One region of the Jeongeupia sacculi genome, then DNA from elsewhere that is predicted to be linked to it. Evidence: riboswitches for the same ligand, from Rfam matches in the RefSeq annotation. Region 1 holds a riboswitch; the other holds the start of a gene.
What was found. Region 1 has a riboswitch for glycine ahead of JLC71_RS16200 (trimeric intracellular cation channel family protein). Riboswitches for the same ligand answer to the same signal wherever they lie in the genome.

Region 1 (7,215 bases):
GGACTGGGCCGTCTATTGCTCGACACCCTGGAGGCCGAGTTGCGCGCCGAAGGCGTCGGCGCGGTGACGCTGCTCACGGCGCGTGCAACGCCGGCCGAAGACTTTTATCTGGCGCAGGACTACCACGGCAAGCCGGAGCTGCGCTTCATGGTCAAGCCGCTGCGTTAGCGGCTCAGGGATATTTCGCCAGCAGATCGCGCAGCTGGCTCAGGTCGGGGGTTTCACCGCTGCCGATGGATTGGTCGAGGGTGTTGTTCAGCGCCTTTAAGCGGGCCTGTTGCGCCTCGGCGAGCACCGCATGGCCACCGGCATCGGCATAACGGATCAGTTCGGCGAGCAGCTGCGCTTCCACGTGGCGCATGCCGTCCACTTCGGCGATATGCAGCGCGCGCTGGATCATGCCGATCGCCAGATCCGCCCGGCCGTGCCGATGGCGGATTTCGGCCAGCCGGCCCAGTGCATTGGCCTCGCACCAGTGCGATGGCGTCAACGCCACCAGCGACAGGCACTCTTCAAGCATCTGTTCGGCAGCGTCAAGATGGCCCCGGTCGAGCTCGATACTGGCCAGCCGCAGCAGCAGTTCGGCCTGAAAGTGGTCAAACCGCTTGGCTTTGCACAGCGTCAATGCCTCAAGGAGGATGCGGGCCGCTTCATCGACACAACCAGCCGCGTGCAAATCCCAGCCGAGGCTGATCTTCACCTTGGCGATCAGATAGATGTTGTCGCTTGATGCGAGCTGGCGGTCTGCGGCTCGATGGCAGAGGATCGCCTGCTCGAGCGCGCCATACGCGCCGCATACATGGCCAAGGCCGATCAACGCCAGCGTCAGCGTGGGGGCATGGCGGGCCTCGGTACCGCAGAGCCGTACGCACTGAGACCAGTGCTGCAAGGCCGTGCGGTAATCGCCACCGGTGTAGTTATCGCGGCCCTGGCGCTCCTGCACGGCGGGTTCGAGGTGCCGCAGTCCGTACATCTGGCAGCATGCCAGCGCCTCTGCGAGCAGGAGGCTACCCTCGTTGCGCTCGCCCAGTTGATCCTCGATCTGCGACAGCAGCGTGGCTGCGCGTACCAGCGTTTCCACATCGTGCTCCGCGCGTGCGCTGTCCAGCAGCGGCTTGCACAGGCGCATTGCCGTTGCCGGGTCGCTGAAAACGAGCTGCTCGATTTTGCTGAGGGTCTGGTGCGCAGGCACGGGGATTACCGGCAGTAGGGGATGGCCGCTATTCTACCGGTGCTGTCGGCGGCGCGTCCGACCAAACGTCGTGATCACCAAGGCGGGTGTGCGATCGGCGAGCGGACGCTGATCTAGACCAGCGCACAGTCACAGGCCTAGTTGCGCCCCGCCGCTGCGCCGTCGTCTAGCGCCAGCCCCTCGGCGCGCCAGCCGGTGACACCGCCGAGCATCAGTTTCACCGGTCGTTCAAGCTGCGCCAGCCTGAGCGCGGCCTTGTCGGCGCCGTTGCAGTGCGGCCCGGCGCAATACACGACAAACAGCGTCTGGGCCGGTCACGCGGCCATGCGCTCGGCGTTGATCTCGTGGTGCGGCAGGCTGAGCGCGCCGGGAACGTGCCCGGCCATGAACGCGGCTTTACTGCGTACATCCAGCAGCACAAAGCCGGGGTCGGGCCGCTGCAGGTTGGCAAATACATCGGCGCAGTCGGTTTCAAGCCCGAGCCTGGCGGTGAAGTGGGCGAGGGCGGCGGCGCTGGCGGCGGCCGGAACGGCGGTGACGGCATTGGACATCGGTCTCTCCTTGGTCTGGAGTCCATTGTCAGGGGCTGCATGCCTGCGGCATAGTGGCGGGATCGTCAATCATCGGCAGGATAACGCCATGCCCGCAACGCCCCTCCGCGTGGTCGCGCTCGCCTACGACGGCCTGTGTACTTTCGAGTTCGGTTGCGTGGTCGAGGTCTTCGGGCTGGCGCGACCGGAGCTCACCGTGCCGTGGTACACGCTGCGGATTGCCGCGATCGAACCGGGGCCGTTGCGCGCCGGTGGCGGGATCACCGTGGCCGTCGACGCGGGGCTGGAGGCGTTAGCCGACGCCGACCTCGTCATCCTGCCCGGCTGGCGCGGTGCCGATGCCGCGCCGCCGGCGTCGCTGCTCGATGCCTTGCGCGCCGCCCACGCGCGCGGCGTGCGGATCGCGACGATCTGCTCGGGCTCCTTCGTGCTGGCCGAGTCGGGTTTGCTCGACGGCAGGCGTGCGACGACGCACTGGTGCTATGCGGAGAAACTTGCCGCCCGCTATCCGGCAATCGAGGTGCTGCCCGATGTGCTCTACGTCGACGAGGGCCGCCTGCTGACGTCGGCCGGCTCGGCCGCCGGGCTGGATCTGATGCTGCACATCGTCCGCAACGACTACGGCGCCGATGTCGCCAACAGCGTCGCGCGGCGGCTGGTGATTCCGCCACACCGTGATGGCGGGCAGGCGCAGTTCATCGGCCGGCCGGTGCCGCGCCACGGCAACAACCGGCTGGCGCAGACGATGGACTGGATGCGCGTCCACGCCGTCGAGGCGCTGACGCTGGACGACATGGCCGGCCATGCGGCGATGAGCCCGCGCACCTTTCTGCGCCAGTTCCGCGATGCGACCGGCGCCAGCCCCTACGACTGGCTGTTGCGCGAGCGCGTCGAGATCGCCCGCAGCCTGCTCGAAACCGGCGACATCCGGCTCGAACAGCTGGCGGCGGTCAGCGGATTCGGCTCGGTCGAAAGCCTGCGGGCGCATTTCCGACGGGTGGTCGGCGTGGCGCCGTCGGTCTACCGCCGCAGCTTTGCCGCGGCCTGATGCGGCCTGCACCGGCGGCGGTCGAAAATAGTTGATGTAACGCAACCGAGTGTGATCCGCGTAGCGCAACTATTTGCGGTTACATGATGGCGGGATAGCGGTAAAAAAAGCATGTCGATGAGCATGTGCAGCCAGAAGCTGCGCGAAGCAGCCGGCACAGGGCCCGACCTACTCGGCGGCCCATGCACCCTTGATCAACCCCCATCAAGTGCCAGACCGATAGCACTGTCCGCTCCAGCCCCGTGCCCGGAGTCGCACCGCGCCCGACGCGCCGGTGCCGCTGTTATCCATTCGGATGGGCCAATCAACACTGGAGGCGAACGTGCCCGGAAACTCTTCACTCAGCCAACCCAAGGCGTTTTACCTGATATTTTCGATCGAACTGTGGGAACGGTTCGGTTACTACGGCCTGCAGGGCATCATGGCGGTTTACCTCGTCAAGATGCTCGGCCTGCACGAGGCCGATTCGTTCACGCTGTTCTCGTCGTTTGTCGCACTGGTTTACGGCCTGATCGCCGTCGGCGGCTGGCTGGGCGACAAGGTGCTCGGCACCAAGCGAACCATTGTGCTTGGCGCGATCACACTGGCGATCGGCTACGCAATGATCGCGTTTTCGGGCCACCAGATCTCGTGGGTTTACCTCGGCATGGGGACGGTGGCGGTCGGTAACGGTCTGTTCAAGGCCAATCCCGGCTCCTTGCTCTCCAAGCTGTACGACAAGGACGATCCGCGCATCGACGGCGCGTTCACCATGTACTACATGGCGATCAATATCGGCTCCTTCCTGTCGATGCTGGCAACCCCGTGGCTGGCCCAGAAGTACGGCTGGAGCGCGGCGTTTTCGCTGTCGGTGGTCGGTATGCTGATCACGCTTGCCAACTTCCTGCTGTGCAAGAAGATGGTCGCCCAGTACGGTTCGCCGGCCGATTTCAAGCCGCTCAACATCAAGTATCTCGGTTACGTGATTGCCGGTATTGCCGCGATGGCGCTGGCCGCAAGCTGGTTGCTCAAGCATCCGACCATTGCCAATTACGGTCTGGCGATCATTTCGATCGGTATCGTCGCGATCTTCATGAAGGAAACCTTCGCGCTGCAAGGCCCGGCCCGCAGCAAGATGATCGTGGCCTTCGTGCTGATGGTCGAAGCGGTGATTTTCTTCGTGCTCTACAACCAGATGCCGACGTCGCTGAATTTCTTCGCGATCAACAATACCGAGCACACGCTGTTCGGCATGGCGCTGCAGCCGGAACAGTTCCAGGCGCTGAACCCGTTCTGGATCATGGTGGCTAGCCCGATTCTGGCGATGACCTACAACAAGCTCGGCGACAAGCTGCCGATGCCGCACAAGTTCGCCTTCGGCATGGTGCTGTGTTCGCTGGCCTTCCTCGTGCTGCCGCTGGGCGCCCGCTTTGCCAACGAGCACGGCATGGTATCGGCCAACTGGCTGGTGCTGAGCTATGGCCTGCAGAGCATTGGCGAGCTGCTGATCTCGGGCCTCGGCTTGGCGATGGTGGCGCAACTGGTGCCGGAACGGCTGATGGGCTTCATCATGGGCGCATGGTTCCTGACCACCGCAGCGGCATCGGCTGTGAGCGGCATGGTGGCCGGCCTGACCACGGTGACCGGCGATGTCAGCAATGCGCACACCTCGCTGGCGGTCTACAGCCATGTGTTCACGCAGATCGGCGTCGTCACCGGGGTGATCGCGGTGCTGATGATCGCGACCGCGCCGCTGCTGGCGCGGATGATCAGCGGCGCGAAGGAAGTGGATGCTTTCATTTCCGAGGGCGAGCTGGCGGCGCAACGGCCGCAGTAAACCGGATGGCCGTCCAGCCATCAGCAAAAGGCCTCGCTCAGCGGGGCCTTTTTTCGTTCACGGATCGTCTTTACTTGTCCCCGCGGGTACGCCGGTCACCGGGGCGTTGACCCCGATCGGGGGGATGAGGATAATTCGCCGCTTCGCGGGAGAGAGGCCGTCAGAGGTCCGCCGAAGGCGCAAGCTCCCATAATCGCTCAGGCAAATGAACCGCGAAATCAAATCAAGGCCAATTGGAGAGAGACCGGTAGAGCGGTCCACCGAAGGGGCAATGCACGGATAGCCGATATCCCGTGCCAAACTCTCAGGTAAAAGGACAAGGGGAGAGGCCGCAACCACTTGCGGAGCCCCATGTTATCCACGATTTACATCATCGCCATTACCGCCGAAGCCATGACCGGCGCGCTGGCCGCCGGCCGGCGCAATATGGACCTTTTCGGCGTGATGGTCATCGCCTTCCTCACCGCGCTCGGTGGCGGCACCGTGCGGGATATCGTCCTCGGCCATTATCCGATCGGCTGGACCCAACACCCCGAGTACATCTGGCTGGTGCTCTCGGCCGCGCTGCTGACCGTGCTGACCGCGCGCTTTATGCATCATTTCGGGCGGATTTTTCTGGTGCTCGATGCGCTCGGGCTGATTGCGTTCACGCTGATTGGCTGCGAGGTCGCGCTGGGTATGGGCTATCACCCGACGGTGGTGGTCATGGCCGGGATGACCACCGGGATTGCCGGCGGCGTACTGCGCGATATTCTCTGTAGCCGCGTGCCGGTGGTGTTCCGCCACGAGCTGTACGCCAGCGTCGCGCTGCTGGTGGCGCTGTGCTATCTCGGTTTTGGCATGCTCAAGCTGAACCACGACCTGAACGTGCTGATTTCATTCGCCATCGGCCTGGTGGTGCGGCTGTGCGCGATTTACCGTGGTTGGCGGCTACCGGTGTTCTCGTATCGGCAACCGCTCGATTGAGTCCGGCGTAGCGTCTGAGCATCAATAAAAAAGGGCAGCCCACGGGCTGCCCTTTTTGCATCGACGGCGTTTGCTGCCTTAGCGCGGCGGATTGACCACAATGTACTGCACCGTGGTGCCGGCGTACTGCGGCTGGTACCAGGTGCTGCCGCATTGCTGGTAGCCAAGGCCGTTGACCACGACCGTTGTGCAGCCCGACGGTACCGAGTGAACGATGCTGCCGATGACGGCAGAGGTGACCGCCGCCGTGGTCACGACCGCCGCGGTCGCAACCGCCGCGGCGGCGATCGGGTGATCATAGCGTGGCGGTGGCGGGTAATACGGCCGTGGTGGCGGATAGTAGGGGCGCGGCGCCCCGGCGGCTGCGGCGTGATAGACACCGCCGTTCGGGCCGACGGCGGTGCGACTGGCGACCCAGGCCTGGGCCGGCAGCGACGCCAGCAGCATCGAAGCTGCGGTCGCCAGTGCCAGTGTGGCTTTGAACTTGCGCATGACGGGCTCTCCTTATTGTTTGGCCGACGCCGGCTTCGATGCTTCGTTGCGGGCGAACTCGATCCGCTTGGCGCCCTTGGGCGGCGTGAAGCTGAATGTGTCGTTGCCGAACGCCGGTTGTGTCTGCCAGCTGAAGCGCACCGCGTGCTGCGGCCGGGCTTCGATGTCGGTGGCGGTGATCACCAGCTTGCACGGCAGCGGCTGCGCACCCTTGCGGATCCACACTTGCCAGTCGGTGCCCGGCTTGCGGAATGCATAGTGGGTGCAGCTCTGGTTGCCGATGCGTTCCTCGCCGAGGATACGTGCGGCGGTCAGATCCTTGCCCTGGTTGGGGTCGCTGCCCCAGTAGAACAGGTCGGCCAGCGGCGTTTCGATGCCGAATTTGTCGGCGATGTCGCCGACGAGCTCACCGATCGTCTTCGGTGCCGGTGCGCTCGCGTAGAAATTGTGCTGGCTGCCGTAGAGCGTGAAGGTCTTGCCGTCGTAATACATCGTCCGCACGCCCTGCTCGCCGCTGACGCTGGCCTTGAGCTTGTTCGGCCGCTGCACCTGCATCTCGGCGTGGCGGGCAAACTGCAGCGCCTGGCCGTTGTCGTCGACGAAGTCGGTAGTGGTGTCGGCGCGGAGGGCAAAGCGGGGCAGCTTGCGTAGATAGTTACCCATGGTCTCGAGCGCCTTGACCGCCTGCGGGTCGACCGCTTTGGCGGCGCCGGCGTCAGCCGCCAAGGCATTGCCGGCGCACGCGGCAATCAGCAGCGCCGCGGCTGTTCGGATTGGCTTCATCGTATCGTCCTCGTGTGGTGTGGCTTGTCATACCGCTTATCGTTCGGCACAGACCACAGCTTAGCCCGCTATCCTTGCATTCGGAAGTGTTGTTTGCTGCAACTATTTGGTTGTCCGATTGCGGCAACTCCCGATTCGCGACCGTGAATGCGGTCGCGCATAATGGGTCGATGGAATCCTGGTCCTTCGTGTCCGCCTTCGTCCTGCTGCTGCTGGTGACCGACCCGCTGGGCAGTCTGCCGCTGTTCGTCGCGATGCTCAAACAGGTGCCGCGGCAGCGGCGCTTGCGCATGATCGTGCGTGAGGTATCGGTCGCCTTCGCCGTACTGCTGCTCTTCATGTTCACCGGCCAGCGGTTCCTCGCGCT
Region 2 (7,215 bases), 1.2 Mb from region 1:
CAACAGCGTTGAAATCGGCGATTCGGTTCAGGACGTGAAGACGAATCTGAACGGTTATCAGATGAGCTACTTCATCTGGCCGTACGACACCGCGACCGATGCGGCGCTTGCCTACCTGCGCACCCAGCCGGGCTACCTGGGCGGGCGTGGCAGCAACCGCGATCTGGGTGGCGGCAACATCGAGTACGTCGGTCGTCCGGCAGGGGTGAACGCGGCCAATTTCAGCGATCCGTACATGGTGAAGTGGGATGTGTTCACCGCTTCCGGCCAATGGTCGCTGTATCCGATGGGCAGCGAGATCCTCAACCTGCACGTCGATGCGGCGATCAATCAGGGCGGCTGGGCGACGCGGACGATGCATGGCGTCAGCGACAATGCCTACGATGGTTACGAGCCGGTGCCGGTGGCGCGCTACCTTGGCCATCTGGATTACGTGAAGGCCAAGGTCGAGGCCGGGCTGCTGTGGGTCGCGACGCCGTCGAACGTGATCCGCTACCGCTACGCCCGCGAAGCGTGCGCGCCGACGCCGAACGGCAATCAGGTGCTGTTCAATACCGGCAACGCCGATTGCGTGAAGTACGCGACACCGCTAACGCTGGAGCTGAGCGCCAGCGCGGGGGTGATCTACGTCAAGCAGGGCGCGGCTGCGCTGGCGGTGAAGGCACTTGGCAACGGCAAGTTCCGCGTCGACGCCGATCCGCAGGCAGGGCCGCTGTCGGTGTTCGGCCAGTAATCGCTGGCTGAACGAAAAGCCCCGGTCCTGGCCGGGGCTTTTTTCATTGCGAGGCGCGCTCAGCGCTGCGCCAGTGCCGGCTGCAGCACATCGTCGTCATCGGGCTGGCCGGCGAAATAGCGTTTCGTTTCCATCGCCACCACATGGCGCAGGCCGATCAGGCCGATCAGGTTCGGGATCGCCATCAGGCCGTTGACGATGTCGGCGAGGATCCAGATCAGATCCAGATGCAGGAAGGCGCTACCGACGATGCAGGCGATGAACACCAGCTTGAACGGCAGGATGCCGCGCCGGCCGGCGAGGTACTGCATGCAGCGCTCGCCATAGTAGTTCCAGCCGATGATGGTGGTGAAGGCGAAGAACAACAGGCCGACGGTGACGACCAGATTGCCCCAGTCCTGCGACAGGCCGTTCTGGAACGCGAGGTTGGTCATCCGCGCGCCGCTGGCGTCGCCCGACCAGACGCCGGTGACGATCAGCACGAGGCCGGTCATGGTGCAGATGATGATGGTGTCGAAGAAGGTGCCTGTCATCGAGATCAGCCCCTGCTCGACGCACGATTTGCTGCGCGCGGCGGCGGCGGCGATCGGCGCGCTGCCGAGGCCCGATTCGTTCGAGAACACCCCGCGGGCGACGCCGCTCTGGATCGCCAGCATCATCGTCGCGCCGAAGAAGCCGCCGACGGCGGCATGGCCGGTGAACGCCGATTGCACCACCAGCACGATCGCATCGGGCACGGCGCTGGCGTTCATCGCCAGCAGCGCCACGCTGGCGGTGACGTAGAACACCATCATGAACGGCACGATGGCTTCGGCCACGCGCGAGATCGACTTGATGCCGCCGAGCGTGATCATCGCCACCAGCACCGCCAGCGTCAAACAGGTCCACAGCACCGGGATGTCGAAGGTGGCGTGCACCGCATCGGAAATCGCGTTGACCTGCGCAAACGTGCCGATGCCGAACAGCGCGACGCCGACGCCGAACAGCGCGAACAGCTTGCCCAGCCACGGCAGGCCGAGGCCGTGGGTGAGGTAATACATCGGCCCGCCGGCCATCTGGCCCTTGTCGTCAACGGTGCGGTACTTCACCGCCAAGAGGCACTCGGCGTACTTGGTCGCCATGCCGAAGAACGCCGCCATCCACATCCAGAACAGCGCGCCGGGGCCGCCGAGCTTGATCGCGGTGGCCACGCCGACGATGTTGCCGGTGCCGACGGTGGCCGACAGCGCGGTGCACAGTGCGGCAAAGCTCGATACATCGCCGGGCAGGTGCGGGTTCTTGTCGGCGCGGAACACGAGCTTGAGCGCTAGCGGAAGCTTGAACACCTGCAACAGGCCGAGCCGGGCGGTGAGATAGAGCCCGGTGCCGACCAGCAGGATCAGCAGCGGGGGACCCCAGACGAGGTTGTCTATCGTTTGCAGTACATCTTGGATGGGGGGCATGCGTTGAAAATCTCCGTCAGTATCAAACATCGATCTGACAGAAGGGGATGGCGTGCCGCCGCGCAGCCTCCGGATCGGGGACGCACGTCGGCCCGCCGTCCTTCCTCTGTCCTTTTACCTGAGCGTTTCAACGATTCTGGCGAATCGCCTTGCGCCTTCGGTGCCCGGCCGGTGCGTTCGATCAACGCACGCCGGGGCTCTCCAGAGGCTCGTCCAGTCGCAGTCCCTGCCGGGCTGACCCGGCGCCTGAAAGATTCACTTCTTCGGCGGCCCGACACGCCTTGCGGCCTGCCTTGGTGGGCACTCTCCTGCGACCTTCATCCGAACACGGGGGAAGCTTGCAGTCTTGAATGTAGCAAAACGACGTAGTGCACGGCCATCGTGAATGATACCAATCTTGATTTGCCGCAAACTGGCGTGGCTATACGGCGGCAGCGCAAAGGCGTGTGGTGCAAGTGACTGAAGAGAAAGCGCTTTTTTACCGAGGCGCTTGCCAACATGCCGGTCGTCAAACGGCTTCATTTTGTTCGTCCCCGCCTGCTGAATTCTTAATCTAAACTGACTCTTCTATTTCTTGTTTGTATTATTTGTGGCTTGCAATGGTGGCGAGCATCCCGATGCAAACAAATCCGGAGGAGGAAAAAATGCTTTCGCAAGCAACGATTCGCCACAAATTGTGGCTGCTGACACTGCTGGTTTTCGTCGTGATCTCTGCGGTGGCGAGCTGGGTGTTGTTCAACGAACGCAAGGGTCTGCTTGATGCCCGGCGCGCGACCACGCGTGATCTGGTCGCCGTCGGCTATTCGGTGCTGGCGCATTACGGCCAGCTGGCCCAGGACGGCAAGATGCCGCTCGATGCGGCCAAGAGCGCGGCGGCGGATGCGATTGCCGGGCTGCGCTACGAAGGCGGCAACTACTTCGCGCTGTACGACACGCGTTACACGATGCTGCGGCACCCGATCAAGCCGGAGCTGAACGGCAAGGACCAAAGCCAGCTCAAGGATCCCAAGGGGGTACACATGGTGGTCGAGCTGGTCGATGCCGCCAAGCGTAACCAGGGCGAGTTCGTCGACTACCACTGGGCCAAGCCCGGCCATGACGCGCCGGTGGCCAAGGTGAGCACCAGCCGGCTGTATGCGCCTTGGGGCTGGGTACTCGCGACCGGTATTTATGTCGATGATGTCGACGCGCAATTCCAGCGCCAAGTGTGGTTGCTGGGGAGCGGCATCGGCGCGGGTATGCTGCTGCTGGCACTGGCGTCGTGGTGGATCGCGCACAGCATTACCCGCCCGCTGGAGCGCTTGCGCGACCATATGCGCGCCATCGCCGACACCGGCAATCTGACAGCCGACAACCGCCCGCAAAGCGGCGGCGAGGCCGGCCAGATCGGTGCCGCGTTTTTTTCATTGATCGATCGCTTTCGCAACATCTTGCAAGAGGTGAGGCAGGGCACGGGCGAGGTCTCGGGTGAGATCGTCGATCTGGCGCGCAATATGCAGGTGATCGAGAACAGTTCGGCCACGCAGAATCAATCGGCGATGGCCACCGCCGCAACGGTGGAGCAGATCAGCGCCAGCATCACCCAGGTCAGCACGCATTTGAGTGACGTCACGCTCTTGTCGGAACAGGCCCATCAATTGACCCAGGCAGGGCGTTCGGCCGTCGATCGTGCGACCGATGAAATGAAGCACATCGCCGCATCGGTCAACGAATCAACCCAACGGGTGCAGGCGCTGGGCGAGCGCTCCAAGCAGATTTCTTCCCTTGTTTCGACGATTCGCGACATCGCCGACCAGACCAATCTGCTGGCGCTGAATGCCGCCATCGAAGCCGCGCGTGCCGGTGAATCCGGCCGGGGTTTTGCGGTGGTGGCGGACGAGGTGCGCAAGCTGGCCGAACGCACCGGCGAGGCTACGCAGCAAATCACCAGGATGACCGACGCCATTGCCCACGACACCGGCGAGGCGGTGCAAGGGATACAGGGCGTCAGCGATCTGGCGCTGAAAGGGGTCGCGCTGGTCGGTGAGGCGGGAGCGACGGTGGCGGGGCTGGATGAGCGCACACAGGAGGTCTCGAACATCCTCGGCGATATCGCGCATACCTCGGGCGAGCAATCGCGGGCGAGTCAGGATATCGCTCGCAATGTCGAAGCGATTTCGCAAACGGGTCATCAGAACACTCGGGCAATCGGTGACATTGCCGCCGCCTCGCAACGTCTGGCGGCGATGGCCGGGCGGCTGGATGAGGCGGTGGCGCAGTTTCGGGTGTCATGAGCGCCACAGCGGAGGCACGGCTTACCACAAGTCGAGCGCGGGCAAGGCGGTTGTGGGGGCGTGTTAGAATCGCAAACCCTTGAAGGAAAACCGCTTTATGCTCGACAAGCTCAATGACCCGCAACGCGAAGCCGTCAAATACCTCGGCGGGCCGTGCCTCGTGCTTGCCGGTGCCGGATCGGGCAAAACGCGGGTGATTACGCAGAAGATTGCCTATCTGATCGACAAGGCGGGGATGGACCCGCGCAATATCGCCGCGATCACCTTCACCAACAAGGCCGCACGCGAAATGCAGGAACGTGTCGGCGCACTGATGCCGGCGTCGCGGCTGAAGGGGCTGACGGTCTCGACTTTCCACAGCCTGGGGATGCGCATCCTGCGCGAAGAAGCCAAACACCTTGGCTACAAGCCGCAGTTTTCGATTCTGGATTCGGCCGACGCCAGCAAGATCATCGCCGACATCGTCACCACCACCGACAAGCAGCTGATCCGCTCGACCGTGAGCCAGATTTCCTTGCTGAAAAATGACCGGATTTCGCCCGATGCCGCGCTGCTGCGCGCCGCATCCGACGGGGAAATGCATCTGGCCAAGGTCTATCGCGCCTATCAGGACACGCTGCAAGCGTATCAGGCGGTCGATTTCGATGACCTGATCCGGCTGCCGGTCGACCTGTTCGAGCAGAACGAAGAGGTGGTGAAGAAGTGGCAGCAGCGGCTGCGCTATCTGCTGGTCGACGAATGCCAGGACACCAATACCACCCAGTACGACATGGTCAAACAGCTGACCGGCATCACCGGCCAGTTCACCGCCGTCGGCGACGATGACCAGTCGATCTACGCTTGGCGCGGCGCCAATATGGAAAACCTGCGGCTGCTGAGCACCGACTTCCCCAAGCTCAAGGTGATCAAGCTCGAACAGAACTACCGCTCGGTGGCGCGCATCCTGCGCTGCGCCAACGCGGTGATCGCCAACAACCCCAAGCTGTTTGAAAAAACCTTGTGGTCGGACTTGGGCGTCGGCGATCCGGTGCAGGTGATCGAGGCCAAGAACGACGAGCACGAGGCCGAACTGGTGGCGATGAAGCTGTTGGCGCACAAGTTCGAAGCGGGCACCAGTTTCAAGGATTACACCATCCTCTATCGCGGCAACCATCAGGCGCGGATCGTCGAAACCCAGCTGCGCATGCACAAGATTCCGTACACGATTTCGGGCGGGCAATCGTTTTTCGACAAGGCCGAGATCAAGGACGTGCTGTCCTACCTGCGGCTGATTGCCAACGAGAACGACGACCCGGCCTTCATCCGCGCGGTAACGACCCCGAAGCGCGGTGTCGGCAATGTCACGCTGGAAAAGCTCGGTGCCTACGCGGCCGAGCGGCAGGTGTCGCTGTTTGCCGCCGTGTACGAGGAAGGCTTTGTCTGGCAGGTTCAAGCAACGCAGTACGAGCCGCTGAAGCAATTCTGCGATTTCATCGGCCGCATGCAGTTTGAGGCGCCGCGCGCGCCGGCGGGTGAGCTGCTGAAACAGCTGCTCGATGCGATCGACTTCGAAACCTGGCTCTATGACAGCGACGAACCCAAGCCCGCCGAAACCAAGTGGAAAACCGTGCTCGAACTCGTTGACTGGGTCGCGAAGCAGGGCGAGAACAACGGCAAGAACCTGATCGAAATCAGCCAGACGATCGCGCTGATCACGATGCTGCAGGGGCGCGACGAGGACGAGGTCGACGCGGTGAAGATGTCGACCTTGCACGCGAGCAAGGGTCTCGAATACCCGCACGTGTTCCTGATCGGTTGCGAGGAAGACATCCTGCCGCACCAGAACTCGATCGAAACCAATATGGTCGAGGAAGAGCGGCGGCTGATGTATGTCGGCATCACGCGCGCCCAGCGCAGCCTGACGATCAGCTATTGCGGCAAGCGCCGCCGCGCAGGCGAATGGCAGATCACCCAGCCGAGCCGTTTCCTGCGCGAGCTGCCCGCCGACGACGTGCGTTTCTCGGGCCGGCTCGCCGGCGACAAGGCCGAGGGCGCGATCAGTAAGCAGGAAGGCCGGGCGATGCTGGCCGGGATGGCCGGCATGCTGGCCAAGCTCGGCGGCTGAGCAAGAATCGGCTGGCGCACGGCCGGCTGCGCGGTAAGCTGTCTGCTTCTCAATGTGCGGAGCCGTGCCGATGACCGAACTCGATAAACTGCTGGCCGGGGAACCGTTCGATTTCTTTGCGCCCGAGATGGTCGCGATGCGCAAGAACACCGAGCGTCTGCTTCGGCAGATCGCCAACACCGATTCGGAGCAGCAGGCACCGCTGATGCGTGAACTCTTCGGTGCGCTGGGCGAGGACAGCTGGGTGCGAGCACCGTTGTTCTGCGAGTATGGCAAGACGATCCGTATCGGCAGCCATACCTTCCTCAACGCTGGCGTCACCTTCCTCGACGGCACGGCGATCACCATTGGCGACAACGTGCTGGTCGGCCCGAACGTGCAGTTCTATGGTGCGAGTCACCCGATCGACCACCTTGCACGACGCGACTGGACAGCGCGCTGGAAGCCGATTTTCATCGATGATGACGTGTGGATCGGCGGCAATGCCGTCATTTGTCAGGGGGTGACCATCGGCGCGCGTTCCATCGTCGGCGCCGGTGCGGTGGTGCTCAAGGACGTGCCGCCCGATACCATCGTCGGCGGCAATCCGGCCCGGATCATCCGTCGTATCGACGAGAACGACCGCTGATTCCGGCGGTCACAACCGGCTTTTTACCGGGCATA

Region 2: another riboswitch for glycine. It lies ahead of JLC71_RS10160 (alanine/glycine:cation symporter family protein); the one in region 1 lies ahead of JLC71_RS16200 (trimeric intracellular cation channel family protein).

What each region holds. Positions count from the first base shown of each region.
Region 1 is NZ_AP024094.1:3,359,779-3,366,993, forward strand. Features, by position in the region: gene JLC71_RS16170 (GNAT family N-acetyltransferase) at 1-168, shown strand, start outside; gene JLC71_RS16175 (tetratricopeptide repeat protein) at 173-1,192, opposite strand; gene JLC71_RS16180 (rhodanese-like domain-containing protein) at 1,330-1,485, opposite strand; gene JLC71_RS16185 (rhodanese-like domain-containing protein) at 1,507-1,743, opposite strand; gene ftrA (transcriptional regulator FtrA) at 1,832-2,791, shown strand; gene dtpA (dipeptide/tripeptide permease DtpA) at 3,114-4,607, shown strand; glycine riboswitch at 4,744-4,830, shown strand; glycine riboswitch at 4,831-4,937, shown strand; gene JLC71_RS16200 (trimeric intracellular cation channel family protein) at 4,959-5,573, shown strand; gene JLC71_RS16205 (hypothetical protein) at 5,652-6,065, opposite strand; gene JLC71_RS16210 (DUF2092 domain-containing protein) at 6,078-6,848, opposite strand; gene JLC71_RS16215 (MarC family protein) at 7,019-7,215, shown strand, end outside.
Region 2 is NZ_AP024094.1:2,125,659-2,132,873, reverse strand. Features, by position in the region: gene JLC71_RS16640 (carbohydrate-binding protein) at 1-733, shown strand, start outside; gene JLC71_RS10160 (alanine/glycine:cation symporter family protein) at 793-2,175, opposite strand; glycine riboswitch at 2,272-2,390, opposite strand; gene JLC71_RS10155 (hypothetical protein) at 2,431-2,697, opposite strand; gene JLC71_RS10150 (methyl-accepting chemotaxis protein) at 2,820-4,448, shown strand; gene JLC71_RS10145 (UvrD-helicase domain-containing protein) at 4,546-6,552, shown strand; gene JLC71_RS10140 (sugar O-acetyltransferase) at 6,623-7,180, shown strand.